Regions from separate parts of the Micromonospora siamensis genome, predicted to be linked through region 4. Evidence: riboswitches for the same ligand, from Rfam matches in the RefSeq annotation. Region 4 holds a riboswitch; each other region holds the start of a gene.
The links. A riboswitch is a leader RNA that binds a small molecule or an ion and turns the genes downstream of it on or off. The one in region 4 is predicted to bind cyclic di-AMP.
Positions count from the first base shown of each region.

Region 1: linked by a shared signal. The riboswitch ahead of GA0074704_RS23935 (coiled-coil domain-containing protein) and the one ahead of GA0074704_RS03290 (C40 family peptidase) in region 4 are both predicted to bind cyclic di-AMP.
Region 2: linked by a shared signal. The riboswitch ahead of GA0074704_RS18500 (LysM peptidoglycan-binding domain-containing protein) and the one ahead of GA0074704_RS03290 (C40 family peptidase) in region 4 are both predicted to bind cyclic di-AMP.
Region 3: linked by a shared signal. The riboswitch ahead of GA0074704_RS05735 (coiled-coil domain-containing protein) and the one ahead of GA0074704_RS03290 (C40 family peptidase) in region 4 are both predicted to bind cyclic di-AMP.

Region 1 is NZ_LT607751.1:5,270,771-5,274,957, reverse strand. It holds gene GA0074704_RS23950 (STAS domain-containing protein) at 1-118, shown strand, start outside; gene GA0074704_RS23945 (hypothetical protein) at 208-672, shown strand; gene GA0074704_RS23940 (hypothetical protein) at 683-1,165, opposite strand; gene GA0074704_RS23935 (coiled-coil domain-containing protein) at 1,248-2,357, opposite strand; cyclic di-AMP (ydaO/yuaA leader) riboswitch at 2,362-2,493, opposite strand; gene GA0074704_RS23930 (cation diffusion facilitator family transporter) at 2,647-3,561, opposite strand; gene GA0074704_RS23925 (HelD family protein) at 3,667-4,187, opposite strand, start outside.
Region 2 is NZ_LT607751.1:3,974,183-3,978,369, forward strand. It holds gene GA0074704_RS18495 (L,D-transpeptidase family protein) at 228-989, shown strand; gene GA0074704_RS18500 (LysM peptidoglycan-binding domain-containing protein) at 1,105-1,842, opposite strand; cyclic di-AMP (ydaO/yuaA leader) riboswitch at 1,843-2,014, opposite strand; gene GA0074704_RS18505 (hypothetical protein) at 2,459-3,553, opposite strand; gene GA0074704_RS18510 (TIR domain-containing protein) at 3,619-4,155, opposite strand.
Region 3 is NZ_LT607751.1:1,218,964-1,223,150, reverse strand. It holds gene GA0074704_RS05745 (multicopper oxidase family protein) at 1-669, shown strand, start outside; gene GA0074704_RS05740 (YibE/F family protein) at 816-2,162, shown strand; cyclic di-AMP (ydaO/yuaA leader) riboswitch at 2,329-2,459, shown strand; gene GA0074704_RS05735 (coiled-coil domain-containing protein) at 2,464-3,483, shown strand; gene GA0074704_RS05730 (carbonic anhydrase) at 3,552-4,187, opposite strand, start outside.
Region 4 is NZ_LT607751.1:713,962-718,148, forward strand. It holds gene GA0074704_RS03285 (N-acetylmuramoyl-L-alanine amidase) at 7-2,043, opposite strand; cyclic di-AMP (ydaO/yuaA leader) riboswitch at 2,264-2,401, shown strand; gene GA0074704_RS03290 (C40 family peptidase) at 2,412-3,446, shown strand; gene dcd (dCTP deaminase) at 3,477-4,055, opposite strand; gene GA0074704_RS03300 (pyridoxamine 5'-phosphate oxidase family protein) at 4,150-4,187, shown strand, end outside.

The DNA of each region.
Region 1 (4,187 bases), 1.7 Mb from region 4:
CCAGCCCAGCCGGTTCGTGCACCGGCAGCTCTGGGTCACCGGGCTGCTCGGTCTCTTCGGCGCCCCCGAGCCGTACTTCGCCGAGAGCGCGCGACCCGAGGTGCTGCCCGGGGCCTGAGTTCCCGCACCCGGGCAGGGCCGGTCGGCCGTTGCCAGGATGCCGGTGGGTGGGCGAGGATCGGGCCACCTACCAGTGGGGGAGACGCGGTGCTCACGCGGGACACGTTCGGCTACACCGTGCAGGCGCGGTGCACGGTGGCGGACGCGCTGGCGTTGCTGAGCGACCTGACCCGGCAGGGGGAGCTGCATCCCCTGATCGTCCGGGTCCGCCGGCTGCCGCCCCGCCCCGGCGCCCGGGCCAGCTACGCGATCACCGATCGGCTGGCGGTCGGGCCGCTGCACTTCCCGGTCACCTACCAGGCCGACGTCCTGGTCGCCACCGAGGACGAGATCGTCACGGTGGCCCGGCAACAGCCGGCGACGACGGTACGCAACCACACCCGGTTGCGCCCGGAGCCCGACGGGCTGCTCCGGATCGACGTCGAGATCACCCTCTCCGCGCCGGCGCCGCTGTTCGCGTACGCCTTCCGCCAGGCCCGGTCGGCGCACCTGGCGCTGGCCACCCGGCTCGGCGCGGCGCTGGAGGAGGACGCCGCCCCGGCCACCGGCTGACCCGCGACGGTCAGCTCCGTCGCCGGGCCGCCGGTCGCCGCCGGCCCCACGGCTTGTAGGTCGAGACGGCCGTGGCGACCAGCAGCAGGCTGGTGGAGATCGCCGGCGGGACGATCAGGTCGGCCCGATCATGGCCGTCGAGGTGCGGCGCCGCCGCGCCGACCGCCCGCAGTCGCGGGGTGAGCAGCAGCAGGACCAGCCCCAGCATGACCGTGGTGAGCACCAGCTTGACCAGCACCCACCGCCAGCGCAGCAGCCCCCACGGGGTGAGCACGGCACTGGCCACGCCGACCAGCCAGACCAGCACGCTCAGCGGGGCGAAGAGGTAGGTGACCAGGAGTCCGGCCGCCGGATAGACCACTGTGGGCTCGGCGCCGCGCCAGCCGGCGAGGCCGAGGGTGAGCAGCACCAGGTCCGCGCCGAGCCAACCCAGCGAGGTGACCAGGTGCAGGGTGAGCAGGGCCTTGCGCCCGGCGGGGGAGAGTCGGCTCATGCTTCCCGATGCTCGCCGCCCGGGCCCGCCACGTCGTGGCCCGGGCGGCGACATCCGGCGTACGTCCCGGAGCGTAGACCGGTCAGTAGACCGACAGGTGCACGTGGTTGGTGTGGTCGCTGGACGGGTCCCCACCGGCCCCGCTGTACGACTTCCACCCGCTGCTGGGCAGCCAGATCTGCCGGTACCAGATCACGTAGAGCACGGCGAGCCGGTCGGCGTTGCGGATGAAGTAGGCGGCCAGGTTGTCGCCGTACGTCTTGTCCCCGCCGGTGGCGTCGCCGCCGAAGCCGCCCTTCTCGGCGGCGAAGTCGCAGGCCCGACCCTTGGGGTGCTCGCCGGATCCGCTGGGGCGGTGGCAGGAGACGTACCGGGTGAAGCCGGCGGCCTTGGCCTGCTCCAGGGCGTGCAGGGTGCGCGGGGTGATGCAGCCGCTGGCCGGGGTGGGGTCGTCGATGCTGCAGGACTCGGGCGGCCACGAGCCGTCGGAGTTGCGGGGGGCCGGATCGGCGTTGGCGGAGGAGGTGCCGCCGGTGCCGTCGCCGCCGCCGGAGGAGCTGCTGCGCCGCGCGGCGGCGGCCTCCCGCTTGGCCTCGGCCGCGGCGACCTCCAGGGCCTCCTCGGCCTGCTGCTTGCGCTTGGCCATCACCAGCACCTGCTTGCGCTGCTCGACGATCTCGCCGTCCAGGGCGACCTTGGTGCGGTTGGCCCGGTCCCGGGTGTCGAGCAGTCCGCGCAGCGCCCGGTCCTCGTTGGCGGCCACCTGGTCGAGCGTGGCGGCGCGTTCCATGAACGCGTCGGGGCTGCCGCTGTTGAGCAGCACCGCGGCCGTGCCGAGCCGGCCGGTCCGGTACGCCACCCCGGCGATCTCGCCGACCTTGGCGTCGCGGACGCCCAGCTCGCCCTCGATGGTCTTGAGCTGGGTCGCGAGGTCCTTCTGCCGTTTGGTGGAGCGGGCCAGCGCGGTCCGGGCGTCGATCCAGCCCTTGCTGGCGGCGTCGAGTTGTTCGCGCAGCTTCTCGGTGCCGCCCTCGTCGTCGCCGTTGGGCGCCTTGGCGGCGGCGAGCGGGCCGACGGCGGGCGCGGCGAGGGCGGGGGTGACCGGGCCGACGCCGGTGCCGAGGGCGAGCGTCGTCACCATCAGGGCCGCCACCCGGGCGGCGGTACGTCGTACGGGGCCCACTACTGGCATGCACATGTCCTTCCGTCAGCCGCCGACCGGGTTAGCTGACGGGTTCGGGACGGAAGATCCCTACCGCTGACGCGGATGCACCCCACGGACGTGGTTCCCCGGCTCGCCATGGCGGGCGATTAGGCGGCGGCCGCCGCAGGCGCCGGAGGGCGCCGCCCGGCGGTGGCCGTGGCCGAGCCTACCGGCGCGGCGACGGCCGCATGCGGCGCGGCTCCCCGCAACGCGCGGGGCAAGAGTTGCAAATGGGGCATAAGACCACGATAGCCGGAAAGAATTAAGCCTGTGCTAATCACCACTCGATCGACCCGCAGGCGCCGGCTGACGCTCCGGGTTCGACCTGCAACGTCGCGTGGTCGATCCGGAAGTCCTCGTGCAGCGCCACCCGGGCGGCCCGCAGCACCGTACCCACCTCCGCGCCGGGCACCATGGTCAGGTGCGCCGAGGCGACGTCCATGCCGGAGGTGAGCGTCCAGACGTGCAGGTCGTGCACCTCGGCGACACCGGGCACCGCGGTCAGCCGGTCGTGCACGGCGGTCACCTGGAGGTGGTCCGGGGCGGCCTGGACCAGGATCCGCACGGCGGCCCGCCCCAGCCGCCAGGTGCGGGGCAGGATGAACACGCCGATCGCGATCGCCACCACCGGGTCGGCCCACCACCAGCCGGTCAGCGCGATCAGCAGCGCCGCGGCGATCACGCCGAGCGAGCCGAGCAGGTCCCCGAGCACCTCCAGGTACGCCCCGCGCAGGTTGATGCTCTCCTGGGCGCCGGGGCGCAGCAGGGCGAAGGCGACCAGGTTGGCGAGCAGGCCGGCCACGGCCACCGCGAGCATCGGCGCGGCCAGCACCTGCGGTGGGTCACCGAAGCGGCGGACCGCCTCGACCAGGACGTAGAGCGCGACCCCGAAGAGCAGCACGGCGTTGGCCAGCGCGGCCAGCACCTCCAGCCGGTAGAGGCCGAAGGTGCGCTGCGGATCGTCGGTGGCCCGCCGGGTCGCGGTGATCGCGGCCAGGGCCATGCCGATGCCGAGGACGTCGGTGAACATGTGCCCGGCGTCGGAGAGCAGGGCCAGCGAGCCGGTCGCGAAGGCCGCCACCGCCTCCACCAGCATCAGCGCGGTGAGCAGGCCGAAGGCGGCCCAGAGCCGGCCGCGGTGGCGCTGCGCGGCGTTGCTGACCGCGCCCTGGTGGTCATGACCTGCGCCCACGCCCACACCCTCCGTCCTAGCCGCGAACCCAGCCCAATCTATGTTCACATTGCAATATGTGCAACTGACGGGTCGGGTGCCCGACCGAGGTGCTCACCCGGCCCGTCAGGACGCGTCGAGCACGGTCAGCCGCTGGGTGGCCCGGGACAGCGCGACGTAGAGCGTGCGTACCCCGGACGGCTCGGCCCGGATCTCGCCCGGCGCGACCAGCACCACCCCGTCGTACTCCATGCCCTTGGACTGGAGGCTGTTCACCACCTGCAACCGCGGGTCGGTGACCCCGGCCAGCCAGCCGGCGACCTCGTCGCGGCGCGGCACCGGCGCGATCACGCCCACCGTCCCCTCCACCTCGCCCAGCAGCGCGGCGACCGCCTCGACGGTCGCCGCCGGCAGCTGCGCCGCCGGCACCGAACGCTGCACCGGGTCCACGCCGGTGGAGCGCACCGCGGTGGGCAGCGCGAGGTCCGGGTGCAGCCGGCGGATCTCCGCCGCCGCCACCGCGAAGATCTCCGCCGAGTTCCGGTAGTTGGTGGTCAGCGTGAACCGGTGCCGGCGGCGCCGCCCCAACGCCTGGTCCCGGGCCCGGTCCAGCTCGTCCGGGTCGCCCGCCCAGGCCGTCTGCGCCG
Region 2 (4,187 bases), 3.0 Mb from region 4:
CGACTCCTTCCCCACGGGCACCGGACACGGTTGCGCCGGCTCGTTCCACGATACGTCCGCCGCAGGTCACCGGTCACGTACGCGGAGTCACCCGACTGTGGCGGGAGATCACCGGAACCGGCGGACGGGACATCATGGATTGCTCGGCGGGACTACCGTGGACCCAGCTCCGCTCGTCCGCCCGGACCGCCGTCCGGGGGCGTCCACCAGCGGGTAAGGAGATCACCATGTCACCCCCCACCAGTCGTGTCCGCCGCGCCGCGGCTCTGGTCGCGCTCGCGACCACCGGCGGCCTGCTGCTGCCCGTCTCGACCGCCCAGGCCGCGCCCCGGCAGCAGGCGCCGGTCGTCACGCAGGTGGCCACCCAGGTCACCACCGAGCTCGGGGCGACCGCCACCGCCCGGTACGCGCTCGCCACGACGCAGCCCACGCTCCGGCAGGGCTCCCGCGGTGCCGCGGTGACCACGCTGCAGCGGCGGTTGGCGGCCCTGCACTACGACCTCGGCACGATCGACGGCGACTTCGGGCCGTCGACGTTCCACGCGGTCGTCGCGTTCCAGAAGGTCAACGGGCTCTCCCGGGACGGCATCGTCGGCCCGAACACCTGGGCCAAGCTCAGCAGCCCGGTGATCCCGAAGCCGCGGTACCGGCACTCAGGGCTGTCGCTGGAGGCCAACCTGAGCCGGCAGGTGCTCTACCTGGCCCGTGACGGGCAGGTGATCCGGATCCTGGACGCCTCCAGCGGCAAGGCGAGCACCCCGACCGTGCGGGGCAACTTCTCGATCACCCGCCGGATCGACGGCTGGCGGCAGAGCGACCTCGGCATGCTGTGGAAGCCCAACTACTTCTACCGCGGGTACGCCGTCCACGGCGCCACCTCGGTGCCGAACTACCCGGCCAGCCACGGCTGCGTGCGGGTGACCATCCCGGCGATGAACCGGCTCTGGGGCACCATCAAGGTCGGCCTGCCGGTGCACGTGTACGCCTGACACCGCGACGCGACGAACGCCCGGCCGGGAACCCCGGCCGGGCGTTCGTCGTTGCTGCCACCGGACACCGCCTGACGGTGGTGTCCGACCTCGGACCGCTCGGGTCCGAGCAGGATCAGAGGCTGAGCCGCTGACCCGGGAAGATCAGGTTCGGGCTGTCGCCGACGACGCGCTTGTTGCGCTCGTACAGCGCCTCCCAGCCACCCGCCAGGTCGCGGGCGTCCGCGATCAGCGAGAGGGTGTCACCCGACTGCACCACGTAGGTGTCGCCGCTCGACGCCGACCGGGTCTGGCGGGTCTCGCGCCGCTCGGTGCCGCGCGAGGCACGCTGCTCGCCACGGTCCTCGCGGGAGGACTTCGCCTCGGAACGCCGCTCGGACTTACGCTCCGACCGGTCCTGGGACTTCCGCTCCGAGCGCTGCTCGGACTTGCGCTCCGACCGGTCCTCCGACTTGGTCGAGTAGCTCTTCGTCGAGCCACCCTTCTTGCCGCAGACCGGCCAGGCACCGATGCCCTGACCGTCCAGCACCTTCTCGGCGATGGCGATCTGCTCGCTGCGGCTGGCCAGGTCGGCCCGCGCGGCGTACTTCTGACCGCCGTACCCGTTCCAGGTGCTCCGGGTGAACTGCAGGCCTCCGTAGAAGCCGTTCCCGGTGTTGATGTGCCAGTTGCCACCGGACTCGCAGGCGGCGACGGCGTCCCAGTTGACACTGGACGCCTGCGCCGCGGTCGCCGGACCGAACAGCGCCATGGCGCCGGTGACGGCACCGGCGGCCAGCGTGCCGACGGCGACGCGGCCGGTGATCTGACGCGTACGGGCCCGACGGTGACGGGCCTGGTAATCAGTTGCCATCTGTCGTTTCCTCCACGCCGACGAGGTGAGCTGTCGGGTTCGGGCCGAGGAGCCCGGCCGCACTGGGCGGCTTCACCCCGAGGTGTCATGCACCGAGGAACGTGTGGGTCCCCCGCTCTCTGCCTGAGGTCCAGGTACCACGGGCGGCGGCAGGATTAGGCGTTACCGTCCGTGGTGTCCGCGAGGAGCGGACGGATTCGACGCTAGGAGCGGTTGGTGCCGATTGCCCACTTCTTGTGAAGTTCTTCACCCGGACGGGCGATCGGGAGTTTTTCTCGCCGTGGCCTGGTTCGGTCGGTGGATCCGACCGCGCAACGTCCCACCAGGACACCCGGAAAAGCGCATCTGAACTGGGAAAATGCCGGAGCGCGAGGACCGTTGTGGACGGCGGCGAGGAGGGCCACGACCCCGCCCGGCGGGCCGGGAAGGTCTGCGGCGAACCAGCCGAGCGGGGCGGTCCGCACCGGACCTTCGGCGACCGTCGGTGACCGTTCATCGACGGCCGGCGGGACCTTCGACAACGATCGGACGACCCATTGTCCTCACCCGCGGTAACGTCACGAATACGCAGCGTCCACCCGGGACCTGTCACCGTCGGGCCGGCGACACCGCCCGGTCAAGGGTGGCCGGGCACGCCGGCGGCATCGGGCCAGAGCCGAGCGAGCGCCTCGGCCGGATACGGCGTCGTCTTCGGACCGTTCACCAGCCCGGCGTAGAAGTCGTTCATCCGCTCGGCGAGCGGGCCGAAGCGGTGGATGATCCGGGCGGCTCGCTCCGAGCGTTCCGCCGCCGGGTCACCGGCCACCACGGCGCGGATCGCCGCCGCCCGCTCCTCCCCCGGCCGCAACCCGGCCACCAGCCAGTTGACCAGGTACCGGGCCGTGTCGTAGCGGTCGAAGTCGCGGTGCGCCGCAAGGAACCTCCGCTCGTCGGCACAGAGGTCGAACGACGGGTGCAGGGCCAGCCCGAAGTCGGCGACGTAGACGCCCTCGCCGTCGGTCAGGACGTTGAGCGGGTGGGCGTCGAAGTGCACCATTCCCCGCGTACGCATCTCGGCCACCGCCGCCGCCCAGCCGGCGGCGACCCGCTCGATCGCGGCGTCCGCGACCGTGCCGCCCGCACCGACCCGCGCGGTCAGCCACTCGTGCACCGTGTACGGCAGGTGCTCCATGACGAGCACCAGCCGGGCCCGCGCCTCGGCGAGCTGCCGCAGCCGTTCGGCGACGGCCGCCGAGCCGCCCCAGTAGCGCACGGAACGGTCGAGCTCCGCCGGCACCGGCGGGGACGCCTCGGCGGGCAGCTCCCGCCAGTGGTACAGCAGCGGGAAGGCGCTCGCCTCGCCGGCCAGCACCCAACCGGTGGTCAGCGTGTGCGTCGCCAGCTCCCGCCAGGCGCCGAAGCCGGTGGAGCCGACCCCGTACTGGTAGTACAGCGGCAGCCCGAAGACGTTCGCGGTGGACCCGCGGTGAACGGCCTGCCGCTCCAGATCGGTCAGCGGCACCTGCTTGACGAAGACCGCGACGCCGTCGACGGTCGACCGTGCGGTGCGACCGCCGATGCCCGTACCCAGCGGGGTGGCCGCGTCGATCAGCCGCTCGAACCGGGCGTCGTCGAGCGCGGACAGCGCGGCCGACAGGCGGTGGTGGCGTGCGGCACGGGCGGCCACGTCCGACGGACCGGCGGCGCCCGTCACCCCGCCGTCCCCCCGCACCCGGGCGATCATGCCAGCCCGCTGAGGGCCGCGCTGTCCCCCCGAACGCCCGATCGGGCCAGATGTCAGGGCGTCGGGCTGGCGGCGTTCGGAGCGAGACCGCCGGTGGCCACCGCGGGCACCCGCCGGCCGGCCGGGCCGTCGGGCAGCAGGGTGGCCACCTCGGCGACCAGGCCGTCGAGGTCGTCGCCGACGGTCTGCGAGCACACCCGCAGGCTGCGCCGGTCGGTCAGGGCCCGGATGTCCTCGGGCAGCGCCTGCGGGTCGGGCAGCGGCGTGTCGCCCAGCAGCACCGGGATCACCGCGATCTCCCGCCGCAGCGCCCGACGGATCTCCCGCCGCACGTAGTCGCGGGGGTTGTCCAGCAGGCGGCGGCCCTGGTCGTCGGTGACGGTGAGCCAGTACGGGCCGATCAGCACCAGCAGGACGCGGCTGTCCTGGAGCCGGTGCCACAGCTCCGGCGGGAACGCGGTGCCCGGACGCAGCGCCCGGTGGTCGCGGAACACGTTGCGCGCCCCGAACTCGGTGCGCAGCCGCGCGTCGATCAGGTCGGCGCAGTACATCGCGTCCTGCGTCCGGTAGTTGAGGAAGATTCCCGTCACGTTACTGCCTCCGCTCCGGCGGACGGGTGCCG
Region 3 (4,187 bases), 510 kb from region 4:
GCGTTCGACGGCTGGTACCTGCCCGCCACCGCCGCCGACCAGCCCCTGGTGCTGGCCCCGGGCAACCGCGCCGACCTGTGGCTACGCACCGGCACGGCCGGCCGGTACCCGCTGCTTTCGGCGGCCGGCCTCCGCGCGAACGGCGGCATGGGGATGGGCATGGGCATGGGCATGGGCGCGGCCGGCGACGGCCCGGTCACCCTGGCCACCGTGGCGGTGACCGGCCCGCCCACCGAGCCGCCGGCGGCGCCGGTCCGACCCGACCCGGCACCCCCGCTGCCCGGCCCGGTGACCCGACGACGGCGGCTCACCCTCGGCAGCGCGATGGGTCCGGGCGGGATGCGTTGGACCGTGGACGGCCGCGGGTTCGACCCGGACCGCGACGACCAGGTCGTGCCGCTGGGCAGCGTCGAGGAGTGGACGGTGCTGAACGGGACCGGCCAGGACCACCCGTTCCACCTGCACACCCGCCCGTTCCAGGTCATGGCCGACAGCACCGGCGCACCGCCGGTCGCGGTCCGGCAGGACGTGGTGACCGTGCCGGCGGGCGGCTGGGTACGGCTGCGGATCGCCTTCACCGACCTGCCCGGGCGCAGCGTCTACCACTGCCACACCCTCGACCACGAGGACGGCGGCATGATGGGCACCGTCCGGGTCGTCGAGAGCTGACCCGGACGGTGCCCGGCCGGCCTGGCTACCATTCCGGGCGATGCCGCGCCGTTGCGCGCCCGACTCCCCGCCGCTGCGCCGAGGCGCGGTGAACCGGCCGACGCGCTCAGCCGTATCCCGTTCGGAGAACGTCAGGAGAATCCGCCATGGGCGCCGACCACGGTCACCCCGCTCCGCCCGCGCCACCCCGGGTGCGGCGGATCCTCGTCGCGACCGTGGTGCCGCTCTTCGTCCTCACCGTGGTCGCCGCGGTGGCGCTCTGGCCCCGGAGCACCCCGGACCGCGACCCCGGCTCCGACGTGCCCCGCCACCACGGCACGGCGGTCCGGGTGGTCTCGCAGGAGTGCCCTCCGGCACCGGAGACCCCGGAGGGCGGCCCGACCGGGCGGGACGGACCGTGCGGCACGGTCACCGTACGCGTGGAGCAGGGCCCGGACGCCGGCCGTGAGGTCGAGACCCCGCTGCCGGCCGGGCCGGGCGCCCCGGAGGTGGCCGCGGGCGACGAGATCGTCCTGGTGAAGCTCGCCGATCCGGCGGACCCGTCGGAGAGCAGCTACCAGATCGCCGAGCACCAGCGCGGAGCGCCGCTGGTCTGGCTGGTGGTGGTCTTCGCCGCCGCCATCGTCGCGTTCGGCCGGTGGCGCGGGCTGGCCGCGCTCGGCGGCCTGGCCGCGAGCTTCGCCGTCCTGCTCGGCTTCGTGCTGCCCGGGATCAGCGCTGGCCGCTCGCCGCTGCTGGTCGCCGTCACCGGCTCCGCCCTGATCATGTTCGTGGTGCTGTACCTCACCCACGGGGTCACCGCGCAGACCTCGGTGGCGGTGCTGGGCACCCTGGGCAGCCTGGTGCTCACCGGCGTACTCGGGACGCTGGCCACCGCCGCCACCCACCTGACCGGGTACGGCAGCGAGGACGCCACCACGCTGTCGATGTTCCAGCAGGACGTCGACCTGCACGGCCTGCTGCTGGCCGGCATCGTGATCGGCTCGCTCGGCGTGCTCGACGACGTGACCGTCACCCAGGCGGCGACCGTCACCGAGCTGGCGCACGCCAACCCCGGGCTGTCCCGCCGCCAGCTCTACCGGGCGGCCACCCGGGTCGGCCGGGCGCACATCGCCTCCACCGTCAACACCATCGTGCTGGCGTACGCGGGCGCCTCGCTGCCGTTGCTGCTCCTGCTGGTCGCCGACTCCCGCCCGGTCGGCCAGATCCTGACCAGCGAGTTCATGGCCCAGGAGATCGTCCGCAGCGCGGTGGCGACGCTGGGGCTGATCGCGGCGGTGCCGCTCACCACCGGCCTGGCCGCCCTGGTGACCACCGCCGGCCGGGACACCGACGACCCGGTGGACCCCGCACCGGCCGCCGCTGCCGGGTCCCGCCGGCCGGCCGCCGACCGGGCGGTCGCGCTGGAGGCGCTGAGCGCGCCGCGCACCCCCACCGCCCCGGCCCCCGCCCGGTGGCCCGATCCGGAGAGGAGTACGGACGACGCATGGTGACACTGCACAGCGTGACCGATCACGCCACCACCGTTGATAAACGTGTCACTGGTTACCGATGGCTACTGCGAAATAACGGTTTTGGTCGGGTTCCGGACGTAGCTCGCATGCCCGGCTCTCGGGTAACCTCGCTGCCGGTCACCGCCGAAGGCGCGCTGCGGCGCCTGCGGTGCCACCGCCCAATCGCCGTACGGCGAGCCGGGGAACCAGGTTTCTGGGGTGAAGCCGCGCGAGCGGCCGGGGCAACTTCCGTCCCGAATCCGTCAGCTAACCCGGTCGGCGGTCGAGGGAAGGGAACACTGTGACGGCACCCCTGCGCCGCTGGCTGACACCGGTGGTGGCCGTGCTCACCGCACTCAGCATCGTCACCGGTCCGCTGCCGGCGACGGCCGCACCGTCCAACCCGAAGCCCTCCGGGCACGAGGAGGACGACGACCCACCGCTGCTCAACGACGTGCTGGAGCAGACCAACCGGGGCTACTTCCAGGCCAAGGCCAAGCTGGCCAAGTCCAAGAAGCGGCAGCTCGCGCTCGCCCTCGAGGTCCGTCGGGCACAGAACGAGCTGGACCGGCTCACCCCGCAGGTCGGCCAGATCGCCGCGGCCTCCTACCGGACCGGCCGGATCGGCGCGGTCGCCGTCCTGCTGGAGAGCAACACCCCCGACTCGTTCGTCAAGCGGGCCGCCGTCCTCGACGAGATCAACATGGTCAACGAGCAGAAGCTCGCCGAGGTGACCGAGGCCAAGCGCAAGGCCGAGGAGGCCAAGCTCAGCCTCGACGCCGAGGTCCGCGAGCAGCAACGGCAGACGAACATCATCGCCAAGCGCCGCAGCGAGGCGGAGAAGTCGCTGGAGCTGGTCGGCGGCGAGGGCTTCACCGGTGGCCTGGTCTCCGAGACCTCACCGGTCGCCCGGATCGCCCCCGGCCGCAGCTCCGACGGGGAGTGGCGCCGCGAGTCGTGCAGCGAGAACGACCCGACCACCTCGGGCTGCATCACGCCGCGGACGCTGCACATGTACAAGGAGGTCAAGCGGGCCGGCTTCGACCGCTTCGTCGGCTGCTACCGCCCCGGTGGGCCGTGGGAGCATCCGAAGGGCCGGGCCTGCGACTGGTCGTTGCAGAACAGCGGGTTCAGTCCGTGGCACAACGACGACACCCGCACGTACGGCAACAACCTCGCCGCGTTCCTGCTGCGCAACGCGGACCGGCTCGGCATCTACTACGTGATCTGGAACCGGCAGATCTGGTTCCCGGCCACCGGCTGGAAGTCGTACAGCGGCCCGTCCAACCACACCGACCACGTGCACGTCTCGCTGTTGTAGCGCGCGTGCCGCGTACCACCGGGCCGTCCCGCCTTCGCGGGGCGGCCCGCGTCGTTCCCGGGCCGGTGTCAGCCCGTCGGCTGGCCGACCGGGCCGGCCTGGGCGGGCACCGCGGCCGTCCCGCCGGTCCCCACCTCGGCCACCGTGCGCGCCTCACCGGCGCTCAGCCGGTACGACATGCCGACCACCGCGCACCGGCCGGCTGCCACCGCCTCGGCCAGGGTGGCGGAGTTCGTCAGCAGGGCCTGCACGGTCTGCGCGATGTGGATGTCGACGATCTCGTCGATCTCCTCGACGCCCTCGGCCTCGGCCCGCCGCAGGCTGGGCAGCACGGCGTCCACCACCGCGCCCAGGTGCCCGGGCGGCGGGGTGCCGGTGGCGACGGCCTGCCGGGCGGCCTGCACGGCCCCGCAGGAGTCGTGGCCGAGGACCACGACCAGCGGCGTGTGGAGGACCGATACCGCGTACTCGACGCTGCCCAGCACCTCGGGCCCGGCGGTGTGCCCGGCGGTACGGACCACGAAGAGGTCGCCGAGGCCGCGGTCGAAGATGATCTCGGCGGCCAGCCGGGAGTCGGAGCAGCCGAGGATCACCGCGAACGGGTCCTGCCCCTCCGCCACGGCGGCCCGCCGGTCGGCGTCCTGGTTCGGGTGGTACGGCGCACCGGCGACGAACCGGCGGTTACCGGCCCGCAGTTCGTCGAG
Region 4 (4,187 bases):
TCGGCCCTACTCCGGTCCGCCGACCGAGGCCGGCAGGATGAGCACGTCGTCGAGGTTGGCGTACATCACCCGGTGGCCGAACTGGAGCTGCACGTACCGGTTGTCGCCACGGACCACCGTCCGGTCACCAGGCGCCGAACCGTCGAACGACACGGCCCGGTAGTACTCACCCGGCAGGATGCCGCCGAGGGCGTACCGCTGGCCGGCGGGGAAGGTGTACTGGAGCGGCGAGATGCTCTGGTAGGGGATCTCGGCGGGGTAGGCGGCCCGCTCCGGGTAGGCCCGCCCGTACACCGGGATGGTGGTCTTTCCGGGCTTCGGGGTCACCACGAAGCCGTGCGTCCACTTTGCGGTGGGCGCCGAGGCCGGGTTGTGGAACCACGCCTTCTGGCCGAGGTACCAGATGGCCGTCCAGTCGCCCTCGATGCCGGCCAGGGCGTACGTCTGACCGGCCGAGACGCGGGCGCCGTGGTCGGAGACGTACATGGTGTCGGGTGTCCCGTCCGGGCGCAGCCCCGGGTCGTTGACCAGCGGCGCGGCGAGGCTCGGCGCGGTACGCAGGATCACCGAGGACGACCCGCGCAGCGGGCAGGGTGCGGCCGGCGGGGTCGGCTTCGGCACACCGGGCGGCTGCTGGTTGCAACCGGTGAAGGCCGGCTGGTTGGTGGCGAAGTCCGGGTCGATGGTGACGAGGCCGGTGTGCGGGGTGCCGGTCGAGCGGAACGGCGCCTTCATCAGGTCGAAGTAGTGCGACCAGTCCCAGTACGGCCCCGGGTCCCAGTGCATGCCGCGTACCGTGCCGGCGGTGGTGCCGGGGACGTTGTCGTGGCCGATGATGTGCTGGCGGTCCAGCGGGATCTGGAAACGCAGCGCCAGGTGCCGGACCAGCTTGGCCGACGTCCGGTACATCGCCTCGGTGTACCAGGTGCCGTGCCCGGCGAAGCCCTCGTGCTCGATGCCGATGGACTTGGCGTTGACGTACCAGTTGCCGGCGTGCCAGCCGACGTCCTTGGCCTTGATGTGCTGGGCGACGTAGCCGTCGACCGAGCGCAGCGTGTAGTGCCAGCCGAGGTAGGTCACCGTCTGGACCAGCTTCACGCTCGGGCCGAAGTAGCCCTCGGTGTCGTGGATGACGATGTACTCGATCTTCTGCTGGGACGGCCGGTTGCCGATGTCGTGGTTGCCGTAGTCGCCCGCGGCCGGCCCGTACTGCCCGTAGGGCGCGGGGACCCACTCGCAGGCCAGCCGGACCGGGCACTCCAGACCGTCCGGCCGCTCGGCGCGGCGCAGCCCCAGCCGGTGCAGCCCCGACTCGTCCGGCGTGACGGCGGTGGCGGCGAGGTCGACCCGCTGACCGTCGTCGGTGGTCCGGGCCGCACCGAGGCCGATCTGGTCGTACACCTCGTCGGCGAAGGCCGCCGCGGCGTCCTCGGTGTCCGCGCCGGAGTACCGGGCCACCGCGGCGTACCAGGCCGCGGGGTCGCCGCCGGCGCCGACCGGCCCGCCCAGCTCCTTCTGGTACGACGCGAGCAGCGCCGCGCCACCGCGGATGTTGGCGCTCGCGTCGGTGCGCAGGACCTCCACGGGGAGGCCGGTGAGCGCGGCGGCGGCGTCGACGGTCTGCAGGGACGCCCGGGGCAGCGCGTCGCCGGCGGGTGCGGCGGCGACGGCCGGGTCCAGGGTGAGCGGGCGGGAGTCGTCGCCGCGCGGGTCCTCGTCGGTGTCCACGTGGGCGCTGGACGGGGTCGACGCGACCTGCTCGGCGTCGGTGAGGTGCATCGGGCCGTAGCCGCCGCTGGTGCTCGGTTGCCCGGCGTGGGTGTCCCACCGGGACTCCAGGTAGGAGACGCCGAGCAGGACGGTCTCCGGGACGCCGTACTCGGCCGCTGCCGCGGCGTACTGCTGCTGCCGGTCGCCGGGTTCGGCGGCCGCGTCGGTGCGGGGTGCGGCGGTGGTGGGGCCGCCGGCCACGAGGACGCTGGCCGCGGCGGCGGTGGCCGCCAGCAGCAGCCGTCTCCGTGTCGGGCCGGATGAGAGGTGCATCGAACCTCCTGATCGCCGATGGTTGCCTGCTCCCTCACCCTCGCCGCTGCATGGGTTCCGGTCAATACCTTGCAGGAATATGGGTGTCTACGAAAAAAAGCTTCGGCAGTTGGCGGCCGGGTTGCCGCATCTGGCGGCGGGGCGGGTTGCGGACGGACAACGACGATCCCTAATCTGATGAGTCGTCGACCGGTGCGCATCGCCCAACCCGGGCGGTGGCGGTCCGACACCGCCGAGTCGCCCGCGGGCGAGCCGGGGACCCAGGTACGCCGGGGTGAATCCGCAGCCACTGCGGTAGGGCGACCCCTTCCCGCCCGAACCCGTCAGCTAACCCGGTAGGCGGTCGACGTGAAGGAGTACGTCTCCCGGTGGCACACCATGCCCCGCGGCCGCCGTCGGCCCGGCCGGTCCCCGGCCATCCGGCGGCTGCGCCGCGCCCACGCTGGTCCCGCTTCACCACCGCACTCGCCGCCCTGGCCGGCGTCGCCGTCGTCCTGACCGGTGGCGCCACGGTGGCCCACGCCGAGCCGTCGGTCACCGAGATCGAGCAGCAGATCGACCGGGACTGGAACCGGCTCGAACCGATCATCGAACAGCACAACGCGACCCGGGCGGACCTGGCCGTCAAGCGCCGCCAGGCCGACGCCCTCGCCCGGCGGATCGAACCGCTCCAGCTCCAGGTCGACCTGGCGATGAACCAGGTCAGCGGCCTCGCCGCCGAGGCGTACAAGGGCGACAACCTCTCCGCCGTCAACGCGCTGCTGGCCAGCCGTACCCCCAGCGAGGTGGTCGACGGCCTGGAACTGCTCGACCGGTTCGCCGACCGCCAGCAGCGCCAGGTGCGTACGGTCGCCCAGCTCCGCGACGAACTGGCCGCGCAGAAACAGCCACTGGACCGGATGGTCGCCCAGCTCACCCGCACCGAGGCGCAGCTCGCCGCGAAGAAGCGGCAGATCAACGCCGAGATCGACCGGCTACAGAAGCTGCGGCTCACCACGTACGGCAACGGCGGCGGCGGGCCGCTGCGCCCCGCCCCCTGCCCCGCGACCTGGCCCGGCGGCGACGCCGGAGCCGTGGTCAAGTTCGCCTGCGCCCAGATCGGCAAGCCGTACGTCTGGGGCGCCGAGGGGCCGAACGCGTTCGACTGCTCCGGCCTGGTGCTCGCCGCCTGGGCGAAGGCCGGGGTGAGCCTGCCGCACAACGCCCGCCAGCAGCGCCAGGTGACGGCCAGGGTCAGCCGTGCCGACCTGCGCCCCGGCGACCTGGTCTTCTACTACCCCGACCTGCACCACGTCGGCATGTACGTCGGCAACGGCTGGGTGGTGCACGCCTCCCAGGCCGGCGTCCCGATCAAGATGAAGCGCGTCGACGACGGCCCGGTCAACAGCTACGGCCGCCCCTGAGGGGCACGCGGGAGCGCCTGGCCGGCCGGATCAACGGGTCGGCCAGGTGCGCCACTGCTGCCAGGAGCGGCTCGGCGTCGGGCCGCGCTGCCCCTGGTAGCGGGAGCCGTAGACCGCCGAGCCGTACGGGTGCTCGGCCGGCGACGAGAGCCGGAAGATGCAGAGCTGGCCGATCTTCATGCCCGGCCAGAGCGTGATCGGCAGGTTCGCCACGTTGGACAGCTCCAGCGTGACGTGGCCGGAGAAGCCCGGGTCGATGAAGCCGGCGGTCGAGTGGGTGAGCAGGCCGAGCCGGCCCAGGCTCGACTTGCCCTCCAGCCGGGCGGCCAACTGGTCGCCGAGGGTGACGACCTCCAGCGTGGAGGCGAGCACGAACTCGCCCGGGTGCAGCACGAACGGCTCGCCGTCCGGCACCTCCACCGCCGAGGTCAGGTCGTCCTGCTGTGCCGACGGGTCGATGTGGGTGTAGAGGTGGTTGTTGAAGACCCGGAAGAGCCGGTCCAGGCGTACGTCGATGCTGGACGGCTGCACCAGCGTGGGCTCGAACGGCTCCAACGCGAGCGAGCCCGCCTTGATCTCGGAGACCAGGTCGCGGTCGGAGAGCAGCATCGCACCACCATAGCGATGCGACACGGGCACGATCGGGGTGGGTGACCTGCGTGTCGGACTGCGAATTAGAACGCATGTTCGATAGACTGTCGGCATGGCTTCCTGGTCCGCTTTCGCCGCCGACGAGCCCCG